Regions from separate parts of the Paenibacillus sp. J31P190 genome, predicted to be linked through region 2. Evidence: riboswitches for the same ligand, from Rfam matches in the RefSeq annotation. Region 2 holds a riboswitch; the other holds the start of a gene.

Region 1 (7,971 bases), on a different contig from region 2:
CCCAACTTTTGCAGCCGGAATCAACTTAAGAATCCCATCTACCATACCCAGACCTGCACGCAGGATCGGAATGAGTCCCAGCATTCTGCCGGAAATAATTCGACAATCTGCTGTAGTCACAGGCGTTTTCACCTGAACATGCTCAAGCGGAATATCTCTCGTAATCTCATAAGCCATTAAAGTAGCAACCTCGTCTACGAGATCTCGAAAATCCTTCGTTTTCGTATTCTCATCCCGAATATAAGTTAGCTTATGTTGAATTAGCGGATGATCACAAATAAATAACTTCCCCATAATTTCCTCCTAAAAAGCTGCGTTTTATATGTATTTCACCAAAAAATATCGTCATGGTACGACAAACCTCGTCCATTATATCATATGTTATCCAACTTATCCTCTGTAAAACCAAAGCTTCCGTGAATATCCATTTTACACGAAAAAACCACTAGGATTTTTGATCCGAGCGGTTTTGGTATAACAAGATGGGCTCAATCTACGATTTCGGGGCAGAACCAGATGCTCTTGAAATCGAACCAACCGAGCGTATTGAAAGAAATACCTTGAAGGTGCGGGCTATACACTAATTGTTGAGTCGTATGAAGAAGGAATAAGACCGATTGGTTTTGCGATAATAATCCTTGCATTGAGCGGATTCGTTGTAAACGTACCTGACTGTCAGGTTCTGCTTCGATTGACGCAATGGTTTCATCGAACGTTCTGCGCTGCTCATCGGTTGCGTATACACGCAGCGCTAAGTTGCCTATCTTATACATCTCAATCAGACAACGGGCCTCATCGTCATCTGCGACAACCCCGCCGACAATGATATCTGCACATTGCATCCTATCCACCTTGGACATTTCCTCAAAAGAATATTCCTGTAAAGCTACCTGAATTCCGATGTCGAGGCATCGAGCATGAACCCATTCAGCTAGGGCACGGTTTTTTGGAGTGAAAATCATCGTTATCGGCTGGCCTTCATATCCGCATTGACTCAGTAATTCTCTAGCTCGTTCAGGCTGGTTATCTTCCGGCAGTTCGATTGGTGAATCGGTCGGCAAGAAATCCGCGGCAGGTATCGCATTATATAGCCCAAGTTCCTTAATCATGCCGCTACGATTAAGTACTAGCTGAAGCGCTTGGCGAAAATGGATATCCTGCTGAGGCCCATCCTTTCGTAAATTAAAGACCAGCATGCTAGAACCCAGCATCATGATTTCTTTTTTACACCAATGCGCGGGTGCCGGCTGTTTAGAATGGCTTAGCTTGCCCATTTGGAAGTTCAGCTGCTGCCACCTTCGCTCACTTACCATTTCCGGAACGCAAAGCAGTTCGATACGATCCAGGTGGGCGGACTCCCCGTAATAATCCTCGAACGCTTCGAATGTGACGCCCCCCTCATCATACCTCGTAATCCGGAACGGACCCGTCCCGACGGGCAGCATGCCTGGATCGCTTACTTTATGAGCGCTGTACACATCAGCCGGTACGATCGCGGCCTGATAGGAACTTACGTAATGAGGGAGCATATAATTCGGCGCTTTCAACTCGACTCTAACGGTCAGCCGATCCACTGCGCGGATATCTCTGACGGATTCCAGCAGCCACCGGTTTGGAGAGTCTTCCGTGCCGAGCGTACGCACCCGATTAAGCGAAAAGACCGCATCTGCCGAAGTCATCTCTCTACCATGATGGAATCGCACTCGCTTACGCAAATAAAAAGTCCAGATTGTTGCATCTTCATTGCATTCCCAGTCATGCGCCAAACCTGGCTCTAAACTGCCGCATGCAGGATCAAAATAGATCAGCGTATCGAAAGCCTGCTTTACTAAATGGAGATCGCCTGAGAAGAGCACATCCACAGGGTCTAGGGTCAGAACTCTCATCTGCATCGGCAATCGAAGGGTTTCAGTATCGCCTGACTCAATGGTCCCTCTATACCCAAAGTAACTTCCTAACCACGCTAAGAATCGATCCATGACTCCTGAATCCAATCCCTCTATTTGAAACAAACTCATCGCACTGTTCAAATTCCCCTGTTCAACATGCATTTTCGCTTCAGCCAACAAAAGATCTTCGACGGATGCCAGAAAACGGATCGTAGAACGATTGCCGCGCCCGCGACCCGGTGTCCAGGATATCCATGCCATCTCAACCATCTTGCGAATCAATATCTTCACATTACGTTCCGTACAATACAGGTAACCGGCTATTTCTTCAACGGACACGGGCACATCCATATCGGTTTGTTGAAAATTGTGAACTCGCATCATTGCTGTTTTCAACTGCACGTACTGTAAAACAAGCTGCATGGATGCAACCTCCTTTTACACGAATTACCAAGAAGTATAGGTCTGCCCCCATACTTTCGTCAACAGTCCCTGGACGGATAAAAGGATGAAAAAAAGCCGACTCAGAGAGCCGGCCTGAACATATTTTTAAATCAGAATTAGTAAGTTAAACCTGGGTATAGCGGATATTGCGCTGTCAGGTCTTTCACCAAACCGCGTGCTTTTTCCAAAACAGCTTCATCTTTCGGGTTTTTCAAGGTAAGTCCAATCACTTTCGCGATTGTTTTCATCGCTTCTTCATTCATACCGCGGGATGTTACAGCAGGTGTACCAAGACGGATACCGCTAGTGATGAACGGACTTGTTGGGTCAAAAGGAATCGCATTTTTGTTTGCTGTAATACCAATTTCGTCTAGAACGTGTTCAGCGTCTTTACCCGAAATGTTCAAGTTGCGCAAATCGATCAGCATCAAGTGGTTATCCGTACCGCCGGAAACAAGGTTAATCCCTTCAGCTGTTAAAGCAGTCGCCAATGCTTGTGCATTGTTGATCACGTTTTGTCCGTATGTTTTGAAATCGGGTTGCAGAGCTTCACCGAAGGAAACAGCTTTAGCTGCGATAGTGTGCATCAAAGGACCACCTTGGGTACCAGGGAAAACGGCTTTATCGATCGCCGCTGCCCAAGCCTTGCGCGTAAGAATCATACCGCCGCGAGGACCGCGAAGCGTTTTGTGCGTTGTTGTCGTTACGAAATGTGCGTGCGGCACTGGGTTCGGATGCAAACCAGCAGCAACAAGACCCGCGATATGCGCCATATCGACGAAGAACAGTGCGCCTACATCATTTGCAATGGAAGCCAATGCTTCGAAATCAATCGTGCGCGGGTAAGCACTTGCGCCAGCTACGAGCATGCGAGGCTTGTGTTTGAATGCAGCTTTACGAACATCGTCGTAATCAATGCGGAAATCTTTTTCGCTTACGCCATAAGCTACGAAGTTGTAGAGAATACCGGATGCATTCACTGGGCTGCCGTGTGTTAAGTGGCCACCATGTGCCAGGTTCATACCCAGTACCGTATCACCAGGGTTTAGAGCTGCCAAGTAAACAGCCATGTTGGCTTGTGCGCCGGAATGCGGTTGAACGTTCGCGTGCTCAGCACCGAAAAGCTCTTTTGCACGATCGCGAGCGATATCTTCTACGATGTCTACGTGCTCGCAGCCGCCATAGTATCTTTTGCCTGGGTAGCCTTCAGCATATTTGTTCGTTAGCACTGTACCCATAGCTTCAAGAACAGCTTGGCTAACGATGTTTTCGGATGCAATAAGCTCAATTTTGTCACGTTGACGGGCAAGCTCAAGGTTCATCGCTGCTACAATTTTAGGATCTTGTTTGCTCAAAAAGTTTGTCATATTAAATTCCTCCTACAGGGTAGTCTTATCTGATAAGTCTTAATTCAATTTGATATGTTAAAAAGTTTAACAATCCGCATCGGGCGCGGCTGTTTGATAGAGTTGTTCAGCTTCATCAGGTAGGTATACAGCTCTTGTACCGCCAATCAGCTTAGGTCGAGTAAAAGCCATCGTTACATAGGCATGGCCAATGTTACGCACTGGCGGCCTTGCTGGCACAGCAACTGGGCGAAGATGCATACCGATGAGTGTGCTGCCAATATCGATTCCCGCATGTGCCTGAATCGTCTCAACAACGACCGGCTTCGCGAAATGGCGATACGCATAGGAGGCCATTGAACCTCCGGCCCTTGGCACCGGAATGACAGAGACTGGCTCAAGCTGAGGCGCATGCGATAACAGCTCTTCCTCAATAACGATTGCACGGTTCAAATGCTCGCAGCATTGAAAGGCTAAGTGCAGCCCGAACTCGCGGCTTATGCGCTGCGCCGTATCAAAAATCGGCTTGGCCGCATCCAGCGTACCTGATGTACCGATCCTGTGCCCGAGAATTTCACTCGTACTCGTTCCGATAATCAGAATTTGACCTGATCTGAGATTGCCGACTTTGACCAATTCCCGAAGATTTGTTTCCAAAGCCTCGGCAATAGTAGAAAGAATGGAATCTGTCATCATGATCCCTCGTTTCTGGAATTTTCCGTTAGGAAATATGCTATGGGTGCAGTGTGAAACGGTCTTCTATACTTTGCACTTTGTTAATGCGATTCTGGTGACGAACACCTTGAGAAAACTCGGTTTCGAGCCAGATTTTCACGATTTCCTCAGCTACACCCGGTCCAATAACACGTTCCCCTAAGGCTAGTACGTTGGTATCATTGTGCTCACGCGTCGCCTTCGCTGAGAATAGATCATGTACGAGTGCACAACGGATGCCCGGAACTTTATTCGCGGCAATCGACATCCCGATACCCGTTCCGCAAATCAAAATACCTTTGTCAGCTTCGCCTGATACCACTTGCTCACAAACTTTAAGCGCATAGTCGGGATAATCGACCGAATCTGCACAACTGCAGCCAAAATCGACGACTTGGTGACCTAATGACTCAATAAAAGGAATGATAACATCTTTCAAACGATAGCCTGCATGATCCGCACCTAAGGCAATTTTCATGAATAGAACGCTCCTTTGCTTGTTCGAATTCGACCATCCTATTATATCCCAAAGCTCACCAGAAAACGAAAAAAAGAGCGGACACGCTAGAAAACGCGCGTTGCTCTTTTGCCCAGGCGACCGGCCGTATAGCTCAATGCTCCATTGTGGTTACTCCCACTCGTCGCCAGTTACATTGAGTCTTGATTGATATCTCTATTTTATCGCATTCTACCCCATGTGTAAAGATGTATCCGCAATTCGTATATCTAGAACCTGGGTTATTTGGAGCCTTCATTTCGTGCACGTATTTTCTGAACCAATTTATCTAAACTCCCGCTGATTTCCTCAGCCGTCTGTCTGTAAATCTCTATGGAACCTCCGAACGGGTCAGAAATATCAAAGTCAGGAATCGCATGTTCAAGTTTAAAAATACGGCTTCTTTCTTCTGCAGAAACTGCTTGCGAAAGAGCCTGTTTGAGCTGAAGCTCCGTAACGAGCTGCTCCCTCTCCTCAATCGCCTGTAAAATATGAGTGTCATCCTCTACGTACTCTTTGAGCGTAAAAGTCTTCTCAATCGCATCCGGAAACCGCTGGATAACCGTACGCTTATGCCCCATCGTCATCGTCAAAATGAGATCAGCCCAATTCACTTCAGACTCTTGGATCGCCAAAGAACTAATGGGCTCCTTGAATCCCGCTTCCAGTAAAAGCGATGCACTATTTCGGGAAATTGGACCGCCCGTTACCGCGGATACCCCTGCTGAACGAACCTCCGCCGCAAGCCCTTCTTGGTGCACCCTGATACGCAGCAAACCTTCTGCTAATGGACTGCGGCACGTATTTCCTGTACAGACAAATAGAATTCGCAACATGATTCCCTCCTAATCGTAAGCATAAGCTAAGACCAAAACTTCCTATACCCCTATTGTATCATAGTAAAAACTTGATCCCAAACGTGAGCAAAATTAGCCCGCCAAACGCCTCGCCATACTCGCCAACCCAGCCGCTTACCCGCCTGCCAACCAACAAGCCAGCGATGGATAATAAACCTCCAAACAGACCAAATATCAGCACCGTCAACACAATATCTGTAGCAAACATACCTAGGGATACACCCACAGAGAATGAATCAATACTGACACTAAGTGAGAAGATTGTCAGGCCCCAAGCTGACCTATGATCAAAAGAAGTTGCTTCTTCTCCACGAATCGAACTATACACCATATGCGATCCCAAAAGAATGAGCAAACATCCCCCAGCCGCTGTAGCGACATTCCCAAGCAGCAATGAAACATATTGCCCCATAAACATCCCCATCAAAGGCATGAGAACGTGAAATATTCCAATCACGAAGCTAATTTTCATAATATCAATCAAACGAATACCCTTCATCCCTATGCCAATCCCTAAGGAAAAAGCATCCAGGCCCAAAGCAATCGCCATAATAATAATTGTTACCAGCTGCCCAAACTCCACCCCAGATGCGAGCATAGCGCTATCCCCCTTGTCCACGTTTCTCTCTCAAGATATGCGGACAAACAGGGAATCATGCTAGCTAAACACGTACAAGCCGATGACCGGCTGCTTTACGAAGTCGATTCATAATCGCGAGGCCAATCCCCGTTTCTGGACAACCCTCTGCAGCAATATATTGAATACCTTCTTGATCAAATTGCCTTAACGCAGCATAAAGATCCTGAGCGATTGTTTCCAGTTGCGATAACGATCCGCAGGCAATAACCAAATCAGCATGGTAACGAGAGGCTCTCTCCTCAAAAGTAAGAATACCCGTTGACTCACCACGTACCTTGGCAGCATCAATATCGTTTTGAATCCATTCAGCAACAGCTTCTGTATCTTCTCCTTGAACGATATGCATAAATCCTTGTGGTGCGTAATGCGTGTACTTCATCCCAGGAGCACGCGGTGTTTCGGAATCTTGTACCTCTTCCCGCTCTGGCTCATGAATCCGAATAGTAGGCAGTGCCGATTGCAGCTGATCTGCCGTAACACCACCGGGACGCAAAATGTACAACTCACCATCTACAAGCTCGATCACAGTCGATTCGACACCAACCCCCGTTGCACCACCATCCACGATCCCGCCAATCCGACCATCCAAATCATCTCTGACATGAGAGGCGAGTGTTGGACTAGGTCTGCCTGAGCTATTGGCACTCGGCGCGGCTATGGGAAGTCCCGCTTCACGAAGAAGCTGCAAAGCCACGGGATGATCCGGAATTCGCACACCCACAGTCTTAAGACCAGCGGTAACTAACGGCGAAATGCCACCTGTTTTCACAGGCAGCACAATGGTAAGAGGACCCGGCCAGAAAACCTCCATAAGCTGGCGATGATCTGCCGTTACACGATCAGAAAGAATTAAACTTGAAAGCTGTTCGACATCGGCAATATGGACAATGAGAGGGTTATCCGAAGGCCGACCTTTTGCTGTGAAAATCCCTTCAACCGCTGCTGTATTCGTAGCATCTGCCCCAAGACCATATACAGTCTCTGTAGGAAAGGCTACTGTTTCACCACTTTGGAGAAGCAGGGCAGCTTCAGCCAAATTCCCACCTATCTCGGTCCCATTCCCCTGATCCACTTTCCAGTATTTTGTCACGATCATCTATCATCCTAACTTCAAATAAAATTCTGATCCTCAAACACACACCCTAAATGGTATGGGGTGAATTTTCTTAGCTGAACCACGATACAATCTTCTTCACCATTTCCCAGATAAAAAACTTAACTTGTGGCTGCTTAGCATCAACGGATTCCGTTTTTTCTTCAACTTGTGTAGCTTTACTGTCTTTAACGGCAGGATTAGACTTGTCGGATTTTACTGTTGAAGCAGCTTTACTGACTTTCGTTGCAGGTGTAGGAGTGGATTGCACCTTCCCATCACCCTCCGTTTTCGCTACTACAGCAGCGGATGCTACTGCTTCTCCGGATAAGGAATCCACGAAACATAATGGCGGAAACAACACACACCACCAGTTCTGACCTTCCCCCGTACCAATCGTCACACGCAGCGCTTCATACTCTCCCGCTGGGTACACTTCATTTCCGTACATTTTCGTTGGAAAAGGGACTTTACCAAGCTCAACTGTATGTG
Region 2 (7,971 bases):
GCTATCTCCCGTACCACTTCGTGAGTCTCTACTTGGAGATATTTGATTTGTTCCCGTGAATTCCTTGCCGTGCTTGGTATGAAGGCTATGCCAATTTCGGCTTCCACAAGAGTGATAAGCCTTGCAGGTTCATCCCCCTCATACACATATTTAGGTACAAATCCAACCGATTTGCATACAGAGTCCATTATATCGCGAGTACCGTAGCCTTTCTTTACTCCTACAAACCATTCATCCTTTAGCTCTGTCAAGGATACGCTGCTTCGATCTGCCAGTCGATGCCCCTTTGGAACAGCTACAAGGATTGGGTCGATATACACGATTTGACATTCGATGTCATCCCCTTCTATAGGAGGTGAGGACAAGCAAAAATCAACCTCCCCTCTATCAAGAAGCGTAACCATTTCCTGCGTGGTCAGCATTTGCACATGAAATTGAATATTTGGCCGCTTTTTCCGAAACTCTCGAAGGATATTTGGTAATATGCTAGCGGTGGTCACCCCCAATTCTAGAGTGCCATGATCCGGGCTGGATAAATCGCTAAGCTCCAGCTTCCCCTGTTCCAATTCAAACAAAGCCCTTTCTGCACGGCGAAGGAATCTGCTTCCGAACTCATTCAATCGCAGCTTCCTACCTATTCGATCGAATAGAGGGACCCCTAGATCCTCCTCCAAGCGTTGAATCGTTTTGCTTAGTGACGATTGAGTAACGTGCAGAATTCGTGCTGCTTCGGTCACATGTTCCAAACGAGCTACCGCGAGAAAATATTGCAGTTGAAGAAGTTCCATTTCACACTCTCCATTCATTCCCTCAAGTCAATGAGATTATAACATGAAATGTATTGGAATAAATAACCGATTTCAAGTACGATGACAATTAGACGCTTGGGGGTGGGGGGCCAAAAATGAGTGCTCGCCAACAGGTGGTTAATGATTTCAGTTGGTCTAGGGATACTATTGAATAGTAAATAGGACGGACTTCATGGAAAGGATTACACATCATGAATCGTAAATTCGTTTCTCTGCAATACATGCAGAAAAACCCCTAATTTGTGGTTGGTCTATATACCGATGCCTACACCGATGTATAAGTCGGAGTGGGCATCGGTATATTTATGTTCTTTATACGCTGAAACTTCTCCACGCCTTACTCCTTCAGCGACAAATTATGCTTGATTGGAAAGTTCAATTAGATAAAGCACGAAAAAATAGAATGATTCCGTTAGATATCGTCGTATTGTAAAAACACGGAGGTGATGAAATGAGCGAGAACAAAATTACATCCGACTTGCTTCGCGGACATACCGATACGATGATTTTACGTCTCTTATCCGAAGCTGACCGCTATGGGTACGAAATTGTCAAACTGATCGCCGAGCGCTCGGGCGGCGAGTATGAATTAAAGGAAGCCACGATGTATTCCAGCGTCCGGCGGCTTGAAACAGACGGCGATATCGAGTGATATTGGGGCGATGAATCTGGGCGTTATGCTTGGACGTTCCATGCGCCATATTTTTCGCAGTATGGACACCATCTTCACGGTCTGCATCACTCCGATTGCCATGATGCTGCTGTTCGTCTATGTGTTTGGCGGCGCAATCCAAACCGGTACGGATAACTATGTGAACTACCTGTTGTCCGGTATCCTGCTGATTGCGATTGCAAGCGGTATATCCTATACGGCTTACCGCCTGTTTTTGGATAAGCAACGTGGCATATTCGAGCGGTTTCACTCCATGCCGATTTCACGTTCCACCTTACTGTGGGGGCATGTGCTGACCTCACTGGTATCCAACGCCCTATCGGTTGTCGTCATCATTCTCGTAGCGTTGATTATGGGTTTTCGTTCGTCAGCAGGAATACTGCCATGGCTTGCCGTAGCAGGCATACTCGCGTTGTTTACACTGGCCTTAACTTGGGTCGCGGCGATTTCCGGACTGTCTGCAAAAACGGTGGATGGCGCAAGCGCCTCGGCAGCCCTTTTGTATTGAACTATCGTTCTGCGTCAGCATAGAAATTTCAAATGGGATACCTTACCCACTTCTTCAACTAATCTATAATTTCACGCTCGTATAAATTTGCGCTCCACCCACGACCGTCGTATCTCCCCTGGAAAACCAATCCTTGACTAAGGTAGTATTGATTTAACGCTGGGTTATCCGCCATGCAGTCTAATCTTAACCATTTCTTTCCTTCGTTCTTTATATAGTCTTTCGCCCAAGTAAGGAAATGGCTTCCGATCCCCTGTCCCTTATACTTTCGCAAAACAACTAACCTGTGAATGTAACCCGCATTATCATGAAATAATTCTCCCCATATTTCCTCGTACTTCCACTGGATAGAGAAACAACCCACAAGCTCACCCTCCAGGTATGCGACAAATACATCTTTCTCACGAATAAATTGCTCCAAATAATTCATCGTAAACGTATCTTCGTTCCACTGAATGATACCTTGCGAGGAGCGAATCCATTTAGCTGCTTCTACATATAATTTCTGCACCTCGTCTAAGTCTTCAATTAGAGCTTTTCTAATATCAATCCATTGGCTATTAAGTTTACCTTTACGGGGCTTTCGATCTGATAAATCAACCAATGCAATTCCCCCTTAAAATAGAAAAGTATTCGGTCATTTGACCAAATACTTTGCCCAGGCGAACGGCTTTTATGAAATATGCGCTCCCCCGTAGTGATCTACGTTTTCGCCAGTCACTCATACCAAATATTTACTATAGTATAAGCTGGAAAATATAAGGAAATCAAGGATTTTATTACGTTATTCTCCCGTTAGTGCAATTGGATGGCGACTTTCACTTGCGTAGCATTTTGTCAGTACCTGACGGCCATCTTTCTTACTTTTTTCGGCTAAGAATACATGATCTTGTCTTACTTGCTCTGCATAGCAAGCCAATCCATCAAAGATACTTCCTTCCCCTCCACTACGACCGGCTTCCCGTCATAATCCAGGTGACAGTCATCGTTCAGGGCATATATCCAGGAGAAATGCCCTATATAGTTAAAGGGTTCTCCCTTTTCATCCGCAAACAAGCCATGGATGTCCACAACCTTATCAAAGAACGAGAAATGCACATTCTTCGCACCGGCCTCAATCAAGCGCTTATAAGTCGGTATTACAGTTTCCTCCGGTTTTACAATCAAATCATCCTTGGAATGGGTAAACCAAATCGGCACATGCTTAATCGCTTCGATATCCGCATCACGGATGACGTCATTGAAAAGCGCTTCGCATACAGGATATGCAGCAGCGAAGAAATCCGGATAGTCGAGCACCATACGCATGGTCATAAATCCCCCATTGGAGCAGCCGCCGATATAGATCCGGTTAGTGTCGATTGCCGCATCATTCCTGAAAATGAACTCATCAATCAGAGCCTTCAAGGCCTCTCCGTACTTGGACTTACCTGATCTGCCGTACTGTCCGCTGCCGTCGTTCATCCAGAAGGTCGGTGTCTGAGGTACCAACATGTAAGCTCCGCCAAACTTGGCTTGGATTGCATCGCTGGCCAGGTTCACCACCTTGTTGCCCGTATAAGCGATGGTCGGATCCTGTCCACCCTCTCCAGCTCCGTGCAACCAGATGATGAGTGGCCGCCTGCCGTTTCCAGTCTGCGGCACGAAGTAGCCGTACTTTAGCGGCTCCTCTTCATAAGAGGAAATGCCGTGCAGGAACTTCTCCGCCTGTTTCATGGTTTTGCCTGCACACAGGTCGAATACCAATCCCGTCAGTCTCTCTTCCTTCGCCGGAACTTCCGCAATCTGGGTAATCCGATAATCGCTGACGATAAACTCGTTGAAGTTGTTCGGACAGGCAATTGCAGCGGATAAGGAATCGAGCGGTCCATACTTCATCTCTAGAGTCACGAATTCCCCTTCCTCTCTCCGTACACCCTGGCTACAGGAAGGATAAGCGTCTTCCACCACGCAGTAACCCTTGCTTAACTCCTTTTCCGTCTTCTCTAACCAGTTCCTCGAAAGCTTCAGGATCTCACCCTTCTTGTCCTTCCTCTCGACATATACACTAAAGCATTCCGGCTTCACCTCTTCCGCCTTTACGTTCACCGATATGGGCAGTACCAGTTTGGTAACGTAAGGACCATAATCCGTTATCTCGATAATTGCGTAGTAACTTCTTCCCATAGCAAAATCCTCCTTTTTCTTAGATAAAATGTTTGATTCCCGCCATTTCCCCCTTGTTTCATTTTAACGGAAACATATGGAGGCTCACATCCAATATGACGACTTTTTTTTTTCGTTTTTGCGACCATTTGATGCAACCATAAATTTACACATGGAAAAGAGCGGGAGCAGCCGTTGTACAAGCTGCTCCCGCTATCTGCATAAAAGCTGATTAAATCAAAAAAAATTGAACTTTTATTATCTGACCACTCGCACAGGTCCAATAAGTCCGCTTGGTTCCTGTTGCGCATAGGCAGACAAAAAGTCGGGATGTTCTTTCACCAACGTATTCGTAACTTCGATGACAAGCTTGTTTTTGCCCTTCTTGATCAGGCCATGGATCTCAACGCGGTAAGGCGGACAAATGCGCACTCCCGCTTCCTCACCGTTTATCCATACTTGTGCCGTTTCATAGACCTCACCCAAGTCTAAAAAAGCCTGGTTTCCGGATTCGTTCCACTCAAATTCCGTTTCATAACGGAAGGTGCCTGTAAATCGAGGCAAGCAATCAGGTCCGCTCATATTCGTTAAAGCCGTCAGTTTTCCCCATTCCTTAAAACGAGGATAATGTTCAGCATCAGAAGTGGATACGGCCCATTCGCCTTTTAGCTCAAGTTCCGAACCAACTGTATACTGTGGCGACTCGTCATAACCTTCAAGGTCTGCTCCATAGAGTAGTACGATGGATTCATACGGACTAAGGACAACCTCCACCACCGCATTCGCACCGTTCTCCCGATTTACATGTAAACCAGTCAACTTATTCATGAATGCATCATAGGCATATACATCACCTTGGACAGGCAAAACAATTTTCCTACGAATAGTTTGATGCGGATGTTCGTTAAAGAACATAAAAACATCCAAACCGTCATGAATATAATGGTAGTTCCGAAGATACGGTTCGTGTTCGTCGACGCTAATCTCATAATGTCCGTCTGCAATAAGTTCTTGCGCCAAATCTTCTAATGCAACAACCTTCACATTTCGGTGATCGGCAAGGCAAGTCAGTTCGGCGGGAACCTCGTTGCCCTCGCTCGATCTTGTCGGCAGCCCGCCGACAAAGCGAACGGCTAGTCCTTGTTCTGAATACTCTATCAAACGCCGAATCATCGCCGCCGGAATCGCTTCTGCATAGGGCACGATAAGGCACTCGAAATCCTCGTTATTGACATGCAGCTTGTTGTCTTTCACGCTTGCTGCATCCAGAAGAATATCGATGGGAAGAACATCACAGTCGATCTGATGCTGCATTAATTGCTTCACGGGCTTATGAAAATACATCGCTTCCCCGGACCATTCGGCTTCAGCGTGATACACGACGGCCGCAGACGCCATGTGCCTTCCGCCTGAAATCAGGTGACTGATCCGATTCATATATTGATTTAAATGCTTGTAGTAGCGGTACTGCGGATTTTTCCCGCCCGCATACATATGCGGCGGACAATCCGGATCCGGAAAAGCTTTCTGGGTAAAGGCATGCGGGACATAATAATTAACGCCGCGAACCAACATATGATCTGTGAGCCATTTCATCAGCTTTAAGCCTTCCGCCCAGCCATATGCCCCATACACTTCGCACATCGTCCTGCCTTGTTTTTTCGGATCGATGTGGCCAAGCGATACGCCAAGCTTAGCGAGACCATAGTGGAAAAATTCGCTATCTGTATCCCCTCCCGGCTTGCTATAAGACAATTCATCGAAGCCGGGGACAATCTGCCACAGCACTACATCGAGGCCTGACATGTCTTGTCCCCAAAGCGAACGGAAGAAGTGTCCGGCTCCGGAGCCAAGCCTTGCGTGCACGTTGTTGTCTTCGAGGACATGTCCGATGTATGCTACCCCGCGGTTTCTACACCACTCTCCGATTTGACTGCAAAAGTTGTCCGCGTAAAGCTTGCTGACAATATTCATATAGGCGTAGCGAATGATATTAGACTGTTCTCCCCCATTATGCCAAAGTAGATAGAGGTGCTTACGGTAGTTCTCACCCAATGCCTGCTCTAGCAAGGCCGGCATTTCACTGCTCCAGGGAAGCGGAACACCTTGTTTTCCGGGTTTCGAATTGAAGTCAAAGGTTGTCTTATCATTGTAGAATCCGGGTTCATCCGAAAAGAATCCGGCAAATGTCTTTCCGAAGTCGCCCTTGTATCGCTCATACACAGCCTCATACACCGTATCGAGCAGAATACGAACGGAATCCTTATCTATCGGGTTCAGATAATCTTCCTGCTGCTGGCTGCCGCCATCCTTATTTTCTGAAATAATAAATACTCGCCAGTACCCTTCAGGGATATCCCAATACAGGATACCGTCTTGCACAAGATCGGTGATGTCGATACAATCACTAAGTAATTCTCCATTGGAAGGATCTCGGCGTACCGCGACAACGGAGATCAGTTTATTCTTTCCGCTCGCTTTTTCGGGCTGCGAGATGGTTGGTCGAAGCCCACGCATCAGCAAGGTATCCAGCAGCAGAGATGTACCTTGGGCAGGACCGATGGTATCGATATAGCGTTCACCTAAAAACTTGCGATGAAGCTCTTCCGGAGCCTCCTTCACCTTGCCCGCCGCATGTCCCGTTGGAAAATGATCGTCATCCAGCAGCCATACCTTCATGCCACGATTCCGAGCTTCATCCATAATAATGTCCATATCCGTCCACCATTTCGGTCCTAGAAAATCAGGATGAGGACGAGCTTCGATGCAAACGGCTCCGATTCCAGCTTCATGAACGCGGGCAATCTCTTCACGTATCACCTGTTCTTCCTCACCATGCTGCCAGAGGAATGGCAGGATATAATTTTGTTCTTGCCCCTCAAGTACTTCCTTAATGCGATTACTCATTGTAGCCTCCTATTTCAGCTCAGTTTCGATCATTCGATACCTAAGCTTGGATTGAAATATCCGCTCGACTTCCAGAAGAAGCCGAGCGGATATTAGCGTTCAACACTTATTTTTTCACTTTTGCATACCATTCTTGCGCGCGTTTCGTAACCTCTCCGCCGCCTGATTTATTCCACTTATCTACAAATTCATCAAACTTGCTGATCGGGTATTGCCCGGTAATGATCTTGCTAGCATATTCGATATAGAGAGAGCGATTGTTGATATCCGGGAAACCGTCATAGACGCTGGCCGGCATGCCGTCTCCAGCAATGGCCTTCGCATACTTCTGGGCATCCTGCATAATTTGAACGGTTTGGTCAATCTCCCACATTCTGTCTTCCGATGCAGTGCTTTTTAAGAGATTGCTTGTAAAATCAAGGGTCGAAATTTTGGCATAAGGATCAAGAATAAGATTCTCCTGTGTACTCTTGTCATCTGGAAGTTTTATGGCTTTGCCATCCTTCATTGTATAGTGCATACCTTCAACGCCGAGGTACAAAGCGTTCCAATTCTTCTTGTCATACATGTTGTTCAGTAATTTTAAAGTTGCCATCAACTTCTTTTGATCCTTGTTGTTTTTAACGACCCATGCCGGAGGTGTAAACTTCTTCCAGGTATAGAATCCCTTATATCCCTGAACTTCTGGAATAGGAAGAGCCGCAAAATTGCCCTTTACGCCACTGTTCTTTTGCAAATTATCCAAATATAGATTGGTTTGCTCTGCCCAGTGGAAGTAGTTACCTGCCTTGTTGGCTGCAACCTTGCCGTCCCACTTAGCCTTGTCGTTTAGAAGTGATTCCTTATCTATTAATCCGTCTTTGTACAGTTTGGAGATGAACTCCAAGGCAGCTTTCATATTAGGTGTTACCGCGGAATAAGTCAGCTTG

The links. Region 2 has a riboswitch for ZMP and ZTP ahead of AC58U0_RS03030 (GNAT family N-acetyltransferase). Riboswitches for the same ligand answer to the same signal wherever they lie in the genome.
Region 1: it holds a riboswitch for ZMP and ZTP, as region 2 does, so the genes downstream of both, rpiB (ribose 5-phosphate isomerase B) here and AC58U0_RS03030 (GNAT family N-acetyltransferase) in region 2, are expected to answer to the same signal.

The regions. Positions count from the first base shown of each region.
Region 1 is NZ_JCAUAS010000016.1:154,051-162,021, forward strand. Features, by position in the region: gene upp (uracil phosphoribosyltransferase) at 1-294, opposite strand, end outside; gene AC58U0_RS24910 (ABC transporter substrate-binding protein) at 489-2,312, opposite strand; gene glyA (serine hydroxymethyltransferase) at 2,450-3,700, opposite strand; gene AC58U0_RS24920 (TIGR01440 family protein) at 3,767-4,372, opposite strand; gene rpiB (ribose 5-phosphate isomerase B) at 4,413-4,871, opposite strand; ZMP/ZTP riboswitch at 4,975-5,055, opposite strand; gene AC58U0_RS24930 (low molecular weight protein arginine phosphatase) at 5,132-5,725, opposite strand; gene AC58U0_RS24935 (manganese efflux pump MntP) at 5,784-6,344, opposite strand; gene AC58U0_RS24940 (L-threonylcarbamoyladenylate synthase) at 6,409-7,482, opposite strand; gene spoIIR (stage II sporulation protein R) at 7,553-7,971, opposite strand, start outside.
Region 2 is NZ_JCAUAS010000001.1:709,438-717,408, forward strand. Features, by position in the region: gene AC58U0_RS03015 (LysR family transcriptional regulator) at 1-788, opposite strand, end outside; partial or broken gene AC58U0_RS03020 (PadR family transcriptional regulator) at 1,261-1,458, shown strand; partial or broken gene AC58U0_RS03025 (ABC transporter permease) at 1,472-1,969, shown strand; gene AC58U0_RS03030 (GNAT family N-acetyltransferase) at 2,049-2,594, opposite strand; ZMP/ZTP riboswitch at 2,640-2,721, opposite strand; gene AC58U0_RS03035 (prolyl oligopeptidase family serine peptidase) at 2,885-4,156, opposite strand; gene AC58U0_RS03040 (glycosylhydrolase-like jelly roll fold domain-containing protein) at 4,394-7,042, opposite strand; gene AC58U0_RS03045 (type 2 periplasmic-binding domain-containing protein) at 7,149-7,971, opposite strand, start outside.